Regions from separate parts of the Streptococcus sp. 1453 genome, predicted to be linked through region 1. Evidence: riboswitches for the same ligand, from Rfam matches in the RefSeq annotation. Region 1 holds a riboswitch; the other holds the start of a gene.

Region 1 (5,434 bases):
AGGTGTATGAATGACAAGATTCAAGTTGTTGATGTTTTTTACGTCAATTGTTTAAGTTTTAGATTTGCTTGGCTTGCTCTTATATAAAAAGTAGCACACGTCATGAAAGTTACAAGGGTTAAAGTATAATCCATAAACATGGTCAGATCCCTTTTCTGAGATGTTGAAATTTCTTGCTTATCCCAGTCTTTTCAGTGATCTTAGCGTCAAGTTCTTTGTAGTTTTGAAAGATTATCCGTGAATTTCTGGCTTATTTATGATAAAATGGGAGTATCGCAAAAATGACTCATCGTATTCAATTTTGAGTAAAACTAGGAGGATCCCATGTCTACAGAACATATGGAAGAACTAAATGACCAGCAGATCGTTCGCCGTGAAAAAATGGCTGCGCTCCGTGAACAAGGAATCGATCCTTTCGGAAAACGTTTTGAACGTACTGCAAATTCACAAGAATTAAAAGATAAATTTGCTGACCTCGATAAAGAACAATTACATGATAAAAACGAAACAGCTACTATCGCAGGACGCTTGGTAACCAAACGTGGTAAAGGTAAAGTAGGTTTTGCCCACCTTCAAGACCGCGAAGGACAGATTCAAATCTACGTTCGTAAAGATGCTGTCGGTGAAGAAAACTACGAAATCTTCAAAAAAGCAGACCTTGGTGACTTCCTTGGTGTCGAAGGCGAAGTGATGCGTACAGATATGGGTGAACTCTCTATCAAGGCGACTCACATTACACACTTGTCTAAGGCCCTTCGTCCTCTTCCTGAGAAATTCCACGGTTTGACAGACGTTGAAACAATTTACCGTAAACGTTACTTGGACTTGATTTCTAACCGTGAAAGCTTCGAGCGTTTTGTCACTCGTTCAAAAATCATCTCTGAAATCCGTCGTTACCTTGACCAAAAAGGTTTCCTTGAAGTGGAAACACCTGTTCTTCACAACGAAGCTGGTGGTGCTGCTGCCCGTCCATTTATCACCCACCACAATGCCCAAAACATTGACATGGTTCTTCGTATCGCGACTGAGCTTCACTTGAAACGCCTTATCGTTGGTGGTATGGAACGCGTCTATGAAATTGGCCGTATCTTCCGTAACGAAGGAATGGATGCTACTCACAACCCTGAGTTTACTTCCATTGAAGTCTATCAAGCTTATGCAGACTTCCAAGACATCATGGATTTGACGGAAGGCATTATCCAACATGCTGCTAAAGCTGTTAAAGGCGACGGCCCAGTCAACTACCAAGGAACTGAAATCAAAATCAACGAACCATTTAAACGTGTTCATATGGTGGATGCTATCAAAGAAATTACTGGCGTCGATTTCTGGCAAGACATGACTTTGGAAGAAGCTAAAGCTATCGCTGCTGAGAAGAAAGTTCCAGTTGAGAAACACTACACTGAGGTTGGTCACATTATCAATGCCTTCTTTGAAGAGTTTGTTGAAGAAACCTTAATCCAACCAACCTTTGTTTATGGCCATCCAGTAGCTGTATCTCCACTGGCTAAGAAAAATCCTGAAGACCAACGCTTTACTGACCGTTTCGAACTCTTCATCATGACTAAGGAGTACGGTAATGCCTTTACTGAGCTAAACGACCCAATCGACCAACTTAGTCGTTTTGAAGCCCAAGCCAAAGCCAAAGAACTTGGTGATGATGAAGCAACAGGCATCGACTATGACTACATCGAGGCTCTTGAATACGGTATGCCACCAACAGGTGGTTTGGGAATCGGTATCGACCGTCTCTGCATGCTTCTCACTGATACAACTACTATCCGTGATGTATTGCTCTTCCCAACAATGAAATAAACTCTTATCCTCTGGTACTTATCAGAGGATTTTTTTGATTCAAAAAGAGACTGAATTTAAGGAGAAAATGAAGTATAGTGTATTGAAGTTGAAATAGTACACTTTGACTTCTAAGATATTGTTAGAAATTGGTTTAAATTCCCTAATCAATTTGCGCATGTTTTATTTCATTTTACGATAGTATGCTGAAACTTTTCAAAAAGTACTAGAAATTGACTTGGATCCCCCAATTGATTTGTTCAGATTCACTATAAATAAAAATTAATAAGTGGGATAGGAAGTTAGCGTCAACTAGGATAGTATCTTGCTTAAACAGTATATATGGGACTGCTATAAGTCCATAGGCCCTATTAGAGGATGTTCTGGTGTCTTATTCACTTGTTTTTTATAGCATTAGTAGATAGAATCAGCAAATAAAAAAGTAGTTCAAATGCCTGGCAGCAAAAAATCTCAACGATTCACTTAATATAGACTAAAGTTTAGAGTTTAAGGAAAGTAGGGATAGTATATTGTATGAAAAAATAAGATGGTTTTTAAGCAAAACTCTTGAAAATGATTGAAAAAAGAGTTATTATAGTTGTATAGTAAAAAGCAAACGCTTACTTAATCAAGGAGGACAGTTTATGTCATACAAAACAAGCAATGCAGAAGGTCATGTAGATTTCATCAATACCTATGATTTGGAGCCAATGGCGCAACAAGTGATCCCTAAAGCAGCATTTGGCTATATCGCCAGTGGAGCAGAGGATACTTTCACTTTAAGAGAGAATATCCGCGCCTTTAACCACAAGCTCATCGTTCCTCATACACTTTGCAATGTAGAAAATCCAAGTACAGAGATTGAATTTGCAGGCGAAAAATTATCTTCACCAATCATTATGGCACCTGTTGCAGCTCATAAATTGGCAAACGAACAGGGTGAAGTGGCGACTGCGCGTGGTGTGCATGAGTTCGGTTCTCTTTATACAACCAGTTCTTACTCTACTGTTGACCTTCCAGAGATTTCTGAAGCCCTCCAAGGGACACCTCATTGGTTCCAATTTTACTTTAGTAAAGATGATGGCATTAACCGCCACATCATGGACCGTGTGAAGGCTGAAGGTTATAAGGCGATTGTCTTGACAGCAGATGCTACTGTAGGGGGCAATCGTGAAGTGGATAAGCGTAATGGTTTTGTCTTCCCAGTTGGCATGCCGATTGTTGAAGAATACCTGCCAGAGGGTGCTGGAAAATCAATGGACTTTGTTTACAAATCAGCTAAACAGCGCTTGTCTCCACGCGATGTAGAATTTATCGCTGAATACTCTGGTCTTCCTGTGTATGTCAAGGGACCACAATGCCGTGAGGACGTTGAACGTTCGCTTGCTGCAGGAGCTTCTGGTATCTGGGTAACCAACCACGGTGGTCGTCAAATCGACGGTGGACCAGCTGCCTTTGACTCACTTCAAGAAGTGGCAGAAGCAGTTGATAAACGTGTGCCAATCGTCTTTGACTCTGGTGTTCGTCGTGGTCAACATGTCTTTAAAGCCTTGGCTTCAGGAGCAGACTTAGTAGCTATTGGTCGCCCGGTTATCTATGGCTTGGCTCTTGGTGGTAGTGTCGGTGTGCGTCAAGTCTTTGAACACTTGAATGCGGAATTGAAGACAGTCATGCAATTGTCTGGAACTCAGACCATTGAAGATGTCAAACACTTCAAACTTCGTCACAACCCATACAACCCAACCTTCCCAGTTGACCCTCGTGACTTAAAATTGTATTGATAAAAGAGATTGCCTCCACTGAATGTGGAGGTTTTTCTTCGTGTATTGGAAGAATAAATCGCTATCAAAAACTATATAAAGATATTTTTCGGTCAAATATCTTGCTAGGGCTTTCATTTTTTGCTATACTGGTGCAGTAATTAAATAATAGAGACATTTGGGGTGCTTTAAGCTGAGATGATACCCATTGAACCTGATACAGTTAAGACTGGCGAAGGGAAATGTGAAACGTTTTTTCGTATGGCGAAATGAACGATCTAATCTTGTAAGTCAACTCTAATTCTTGATTGTAATTGGAGTTTTTTTGTTTATATAAAACTGGATAGGCTTGTTTAGGTAGCTCTCTGCAAATGCCCTCGGTGTTCTTTAAAAGGATCAAGTGAAACTAGGATTTTGCTTGGTATCTCTTGGTATTTTATTGATTACTAAGGAGTAAAGAGAGGAAAAATAAATATGGAAACACAGGTTTATGCATTTCAGCCAGGTTTGACTGTTGGAGAATTATTAAAAAGTAGTCAGAAGGATTGGCAGGCTGCTGTCAATCATCGTTTTGTCAAGGAACTTTTTGCAGGGACAATTAAGAATAAGGTCTTAAAAGACTACCTAATTCAAGATTATCACTTCTTTGATGCCTTCTTATCCATGCTGGGTGCCTGCGTAGCTCACGCAGACCAGCTTGAATCCAAACTTCGTTTTGCCAAGCAACTAGGCTTTCTTGAAGCAGATGAAGATGGTTATTTCCAAAAGGCTTTCAAAGACTTAAAAGTATCTGAGAATGATTATCTGGAAGTGACCTTGCACCCTGTAACAAAAGCCTTTCAGGATCTTATGTATTCGGCAGTGGCTTCATCAGACTATGCCCATCTTTTGGTCATGCTGGTCATTGCAGAGGGTCTCTATTTAGACTGGGGTTCTAAAGATTTGGCTCTACCTGAAGCCTATATTCATTCGGAATGGATCAATCTCCACAGAGGTCCTTTCTTTGCAGAGTGGGTTCAATTTCTGGTTGACGAACTCAATCGTGTCGGAAAAGGTCGAGAAGATTTGACAGAACTTCAGCAACGCTGGAATCAAGCGGTCGCTTTAGAATTAGCCTTTTTTGATATTGGTTATGATGCCTAGAGAAAGTTCAGGATACTGACAAATTTGATGAGTTAATACTCTTCGAAAATCTCTTCAAACCACGTCAGCTTCACCTTGCCGTAGGTATGGTTACTGACTTCGTCAGTTCTATCCACAACCTCAAAACAGTGTTTTGAGCAACCTGTGGCTAGCTTCCTAGTTTGCTCTTTGATTTTCATTGAGTATAAATCATTCAATGTAACTGAAAAATTTCTTAATGAAAGATAGAGATAAATCGAAATCTATAGATCGTATAAAGTGAAAAGGAAGGAATTCAATATGACAAGTTTAAAATTATTAAAAGAAAAAGCACCATTAGTCATTTGTATCACCAATGATGTAGTAAAAAATTTCACAGCAAATGGATTAGTAGCACTGGGTGCATCACCAGCCATGAGTGAGTTTCCAGCAGATTTAGAGGATTTGTTAAAGTATGCTGGAGGATTATTGATTAACATTGGGACTTTAACGGATGATAATTGGAAGCTGTACCAAGAGGCATTAAAAATAGCTGAAAAATATAATGTACCTGCAGTATTAGATCCTGTAGCCTGTGGAGCGGGAGCTTATAGAAAAAAAGTATCAGATGATTTAATAAATAATTACAAACTGGCAGCTATTAGAGGAAATGCAGGAGAGATTGCATCTTTAGTCGGCATAAATGTAGCCTCTAAGGGAGTAGACAGTGCAGGAGTAGATAATATTGATGAAATTGCTTTAGCAGCAAATGCTAAGTT
Region 2 (5,434 bases), on a different contig from region 1:
ATCATCAATTCCTGCTCAACCAAAAGCTGTAGAATATCTTCATAAATTTCTTGACTGACCCGCTCACCAATTGAGTAAAGTAGCTCCCTGAGCATTTCATGATGACTAGAAAACTCAATCCGTCCTATACGGATGTAGCCTCCGCCACCACGCTTACTTTCAACCAAGTAGCCTCTACTTTCCGTAAAGCGTGTCTTGATCACGTAGTTAATCTGACTAGGAACAACCTGAAAAGTATCTGCCAACTGACTCCGTTGCAACTCCACAATACCAGATTGATCTAAAATCGCCTTGATGTAGGCCTCAATATGATCCGATGTATTTTTAAATCTCATTACAAACCCACCTCTCTCTTTAAACCTTGACTATCTTTGACTATTATACCGAAATTTTCTCATTTTTAAAAGAAAAAGGGCGCTAGTAAAGGATAATCTTCACCAACTCCCTATTTTTCTACTTATTCTAAGCCTAATTCTGCTAAGATTTGACGTTTGTAGGTAATCTTTTGGACTTCCTTGTCCTCATCTTCAGACCAATCTAGATCAATTTCTGAAACAATCTGCCCAGGGCGATTTTTCAAGATATAGATGCGGTCGCTGAGATTAAGGGCCTCCTCTATACTATGAGTAATAATCAATGTTGTCAGCTGCAACTGTTTGTGAATCTCAAGGTACCAAGCGTGGAGTTCCATCTTGGTCATCTCATCCAAGGCGCTAAAGGCCTCATCTAAGAGAAAGAGCTTGTGCCCGAAAAGGTAAGTTCGAAGCAAGGCCACACGCTGACGCATCCCTCCGCTAAGTTCATGGGGATACTTGTCTCGTACAGCTGTCAACTGGAAGGTCGCAAGAATTTCATCTGCGCGAGCAATAGCTTCTGCCTTATCCACCTTTTGAATCAAGAGGGGCAAAATGATATTACCAAGCACCGTCTTGTGTTCCAAGAGCAGATCCTTTTGCAACATATAACTCACGCGCCCCTTGGGATTTTCTTCACCATCAAGGACAATCCTCCCTGACTGAACTTCTAAAATCCCAGCGATTAGATTAAAGAGGGTGGTCTTACCAACACCACTTGGGCCTAGGATAGAAACCACTTCACCTGAAATCACTTTCAGATTGATATCCTCTAAAATCCTCTCCTGACCATAGGCATAACTGACGTGTTCTAGTCTTATTTCTGTCATTATTTCACAAATTCGTTGGTGAAGCCTTTGTCTGTCAAGTCTTCTTTAAGGATACCATTTTCTTTATCCCATTTGTAGAAGGCGTTCCAGCGAGCTGCATCAAATTGACCCCATTTTTCCTTGTCGCTTGCGTATTCTTTTGACAAGTATTTTTGAGATTCGATGACAAAGTCACGTTTTTCCTTGAGTTCAGGTGCATTCTTAATGAGGATATCCGCAGCTTCTTCTGGATGTTCCATAGCATATTGGTAGCCTTTTTTGATAGCTTGGATGACTTTACGAGCTTCTTCTTTGTTGTCTTTTAAATAGTCGTTGTTTGCGATGATAACTGGTGAATAGTAGTCAAACTCCTTGACATAGTCTTTCAAGTACATGAAGTTAGCCTCTACACCTTGAGATTTAGCAAGGATACCATCCCATCCATAGTAGATCCAAGCAGTGTCAAATACTCCATTAGCAATTGGTGTGATTGAGTTTGAGTCGTTATTTGGAACCTTTTCTACCTTCTCAAAGTCCCCACCTTGTGATTCTACCAAGGTTTTCAACATAGCAAGTTCAGTTGGATCATTCCAAGTTCCGTATTTCTTACCAACCAAGTCTTTTGGACTAGCTACATTGTCAGATTTACGAGAGATGATTCCTGATGTATTGTGTTCAACAATAGCTGCAACGGCAGTGATTCCTGCGCCTTTTTCCAATTTTTTAGCCATATAGTCTTGGAAATAGACTGCAAATGGTGCCTTACCGTTAATAACCAAGTCAGAAGAACTTTCTTCTGGTGGCAATTTCAAATCAACATCCACTCCAGCTTCTTTGAAATAACCTTTTTCCTTGGCCACATAAAGCCCTGTGTGGTTGGTATTTGGTGTCCAGTCTAGGATAAAGTCGATTTTCTTAAGTTCTGCTTCCTTATTATCCTTAGAAGCAGTTCCTTGACCACAGGCCACAAGCACAACAGCTACAAGAGCTGTTAAAACAGTTAAAAACACTTTCCATGTTTTTTTCATTTTCTTTCCTCTTTTCTTTTTCAGAAATATTCTTATTCTACGAACGTTTCCATTTAATAACATATTTTTCACTGACATCGACCAGCTTCATACCCAGAAGACTGATAATCGATACCAGAATAATAATCGCGAACATGGTATCATACTGAAACAGTTTCTTGGACTGAATCATATAAACACCAAGACCCTCAAAGCCTCCCAACCACTCAGATACCACTGTTGTGATAAAGGCGTAGGAAACACTGACCCTCAGACCTGCATAAAAGTAAGGCAGACTGACTGGGATTTTAAAATGCCACAGGATTTGCCAAGGCTTGGCCCGCATCAAACTAAACAAGGTCAGCATATCCTTGTCACAATGCCTAAAACCGTCCAAAATACTGACGATGATAGGAAAAGTTGTCGTCAAAATAATCAAGACAATCTTGGGCAGAATCCCATAACCTAGCCACAAGACCAAGATAGGAGCTATGGCAATGGTCGGAATGGTCTGAACAACCACCATCATAGGGTAAATCAAGTCATTGAGCCAAGTCAAACTATCCATGAGCACAGCCATAAGACAGGCAATCAAAACTCCCAAAATTAGACCTAGCAAAGCCACTCTCAAGGTCGCCCAGCTATGGTGCCAGAGAAATTCTCTATCACGCACAAAAGACTGGAGGATTTCAAGAGGTGTCGGCAGGATAAACTTGGGGAGAAGTTTAAGCAAACCTGCTAACTGCCAGATTGACAAAACTCCGAGAAAGCCCAATAGACTAATGTGTCGTCTCAGTATACTTTTCAAGTTTCTCATCAATACTTAAAATCTCTCCTACATTTATTTTGACATTGGCAAAGACATTATCTGCCTCCTGCCCTGCCACTTCCAGCGCTTCTTTGAGAATGCGCATGAGCTCATCAAACTCCCCTTCCAAGACCGTTTCAAATGGTGTCACCACCATGGTCACTTCTTGAGCTTGCAGATAAACAATGACCTGATCGATAACAGCTATCCGATCAATCCCCTGTGCTAGGGGTAAAACTTGCAAGGCAATGCTTGCTTTCATAAAAACCTCCTCTTCTCGTTTTCCTTTGACAAAAAGAAAAACCTTTACCATATATGGAAAAGGTCAAGAATAGACTAAGTATCGTTCCCTACGCTGGCATTACCCAGATCAGGTGCGGTCGAAGTTTAACACTTCCTCTCAGACTGTACACAGACTCCCATATATTATATAGATATATGATAGCGCAAAATAAGAAAAATGTCAAGGAAACTGCTTACAGAAAAGAGCAGGAAAAATTTCCTACTCCAATTTTCTATACTCGTTCTCCATCACTGTTTACTCTGTAGCCATCCACCGTCGTATTGACAGCTAAGACGCCTGAAGAGTAAGAATAATACCACTTACCAGAAACTTGATACCAGCCTGTTTTCATTGCCCCTGGACTATCCAGATAATACCACGAGCCATTTTCCTTTAACCATCCTGTCTGCATTTCACCAGATGATTTCAAATAATACCAGCTGGTACCATCCTTCAACCATCCCGTTGATTTAGAACCATTTGATTTGAAATGATACCAACTACCATTTATTTTTTTCCAACCAACAGTCGATCCATTATTTGAGCTATAATTAGAGCTATTCCCTGATTGGTTCTGATAATTCTGTGAAGAAGTCACTCCCTCTAGCTGGATATAGCGACGACTTCCGTTATAAGCTGTATAACTCAACCACTTGTAGCCATCTTTTTCGAGAATTTGATCATAATGAACATTCTCCCCAGGATAATAGTAATCAATCACAGTTGCGCTAGCTAGTGGCTGATTTTTGATAGCAGACTTGCTCTTAAAATAATGAGTTCCGCCTGTTGAAGAAAGAACAGAATTACCTAGAGGATTTTTATTCACAGCCTCCAATTGAACATAACGATAGCTTCCGTTATAAGCCGTATAACTCAACCACTTGTATCCATCTTTTTCGAGAATTTGATCATAATGAACCTTCTCCCCAGGATAATAGTAATCAATCGCAGTTGTGCTAGCTAGTGGCTGATTTTTGATAGCAGACTTGCTCTTAAAATAATGAGTTCCGCCTGTTGAAGAAAGAACAGAATTACCTAGAGGATTTTTATTCACAGCCTCCAATTGAACATAACGATAGCTTCCGTTATAAGCTTTATAACTCAACCACTTGTATCCATCTTTTTCGAGAATTTGATCATAATGAACCTTCTCCCCAGGATAATAGTAATCAATCGCAGTTGCGCTAGCTCGTGGCTGATTTTTGATAGCAGACTCAGACTTGAAATAATGTGTTCCTCCTATTGAAACTGAGGTTTGACTATTCCCAACACTGCCACCAGCCAAATCTTTAAAATGAATAAATCCTGTCATCGTATTTACTTTTATAACTCGTTTATTATAGGATTCTGTATAACCGTAGTTATATTCCTCGATTTCTATATTATCCCCCATTACATTTGACACCCAAGCAACATGACCATAAGTTCCTGCAGTAGACCAAGCAATAGATCCAATCGTTGGCACACTATCTACACGATAGCCTTCACGACGAGCACGATGCCCCCATTCATTCGCATTTCCATAAGCCCTTGGAATCTCAAAACCATTGACACTACTCAAGCGAAAGGCTGCAAATGAAGTACACTGACGAGAGTACATGCGCCACTGATCAATTTCCTGACTCCCATTTTTATAGTAAGCAGGATAATCATCCCCACGCGCAATCGATCCATTTCCTCCAGAATAGGCATATACACTATTACCCGCTGCTAGCATCAATCCTACTACTAAAAAGGGAACAATCTTTTTAGCTGATTTTCTGAAAGAAAACCTTGTCTCTGTTACTTTAAACGGTAAAATTTTCATTCTTCCTCCTTGAAAATAATATAAATCGAAGATTACCTTCACTTAAACTATTCGGAGAAAAAAGAAAAAGTGAGAAAATTTCTCACTTTAGTCCAGATAATGAATTAGATTTTTTTCTGTAAGGATATCTGAGTAAGTAAAGGATTCAACGTAAACATTAGCTTGTTTATCTCCTTCCACATTCCCAAATTCCACGATAAATAGTGATGGATAAACTTCAATTAACTTACCCAATCTATTTTTTTGGCGCTTACGCCCATTTTCCAAGGTCATTTCGATTACATGACCCTCATGCGCCTTGATTTCCTCTTTAATTTTTTTCATCTTAGCTACATCTGTAAATGCATCTGTCATTTTATGCCTCCCT

What was found. A riboswitch is a leader RNA that binds a small molecule or an ion and turns the genes downstream of it on or off. The one in region 1 is predicted to bind thiamine pyrophosphate.
Region 2: it holds a riboswitch for thiamine pyrophosphate, as region 1 does, so the genes downstream of both, HW098_RS03375 (thiamine-binding protein) here and HW098_RS01360 (TenA family protein) in region 1, are expected to answer to the same signal.

What each region holds. Positions count from the first base shown of each region.
Region 1 covers NZ_VMLZ01000002.1:102,664-108,097, forward strand. Annotated here, with positions in the region: gene lysS (lysine--tRNA ligase) at 325-1,815, shown strand; gene lctO (L-lactate oxidase) at 2,439-3,575, shown strand; TPP riboswitch at 3,724-3,812, shown strand; gene HW098_RS01360 (TenA family protein) at 4,029-4,697, shown strand; gene HW098_RS10390 (hypothetical protein) at 4,730-4,876, opposite strand; gene thiM (hydroxyethylthiazole kinase) at 4,977-5,434, shown strand, end outside.
Region 2 covers NZ_VMLZ01000004.1:64,711-70,144, reverse strand. Annotated here, with positions in the region: gene HW098_RS03395 (CtsR family transcriptional regulator) at 1-335, opposite strand, end outside; gene HW098_RS03390 (ABC transporter ATP-binding protein) at 458-1,183, opposite strand; gene HW098_RS03385 (ABC transporter substrate-binding protein) at 1,183-2,190, opposite strand; gene HW098_RS03380 (ABC transporter permease) at 2,228-2,986, opposite strand; gene HW098_RS03375 (thiamine-binding protein) at 2,949-3,239, opposite strand; TPP riboswitch at 3,308-3,410, opposite strand; gene HW098_RS03370 (SH3 domain-containing protein) at 3,493-5,067, opposite strand; gene HW098_RS03365 (Veg family protein) at 5,155-5,421, opposite strand; gene dnaB (replicative DNA helicase) at 5,423-5,434, opposite strand, start outside.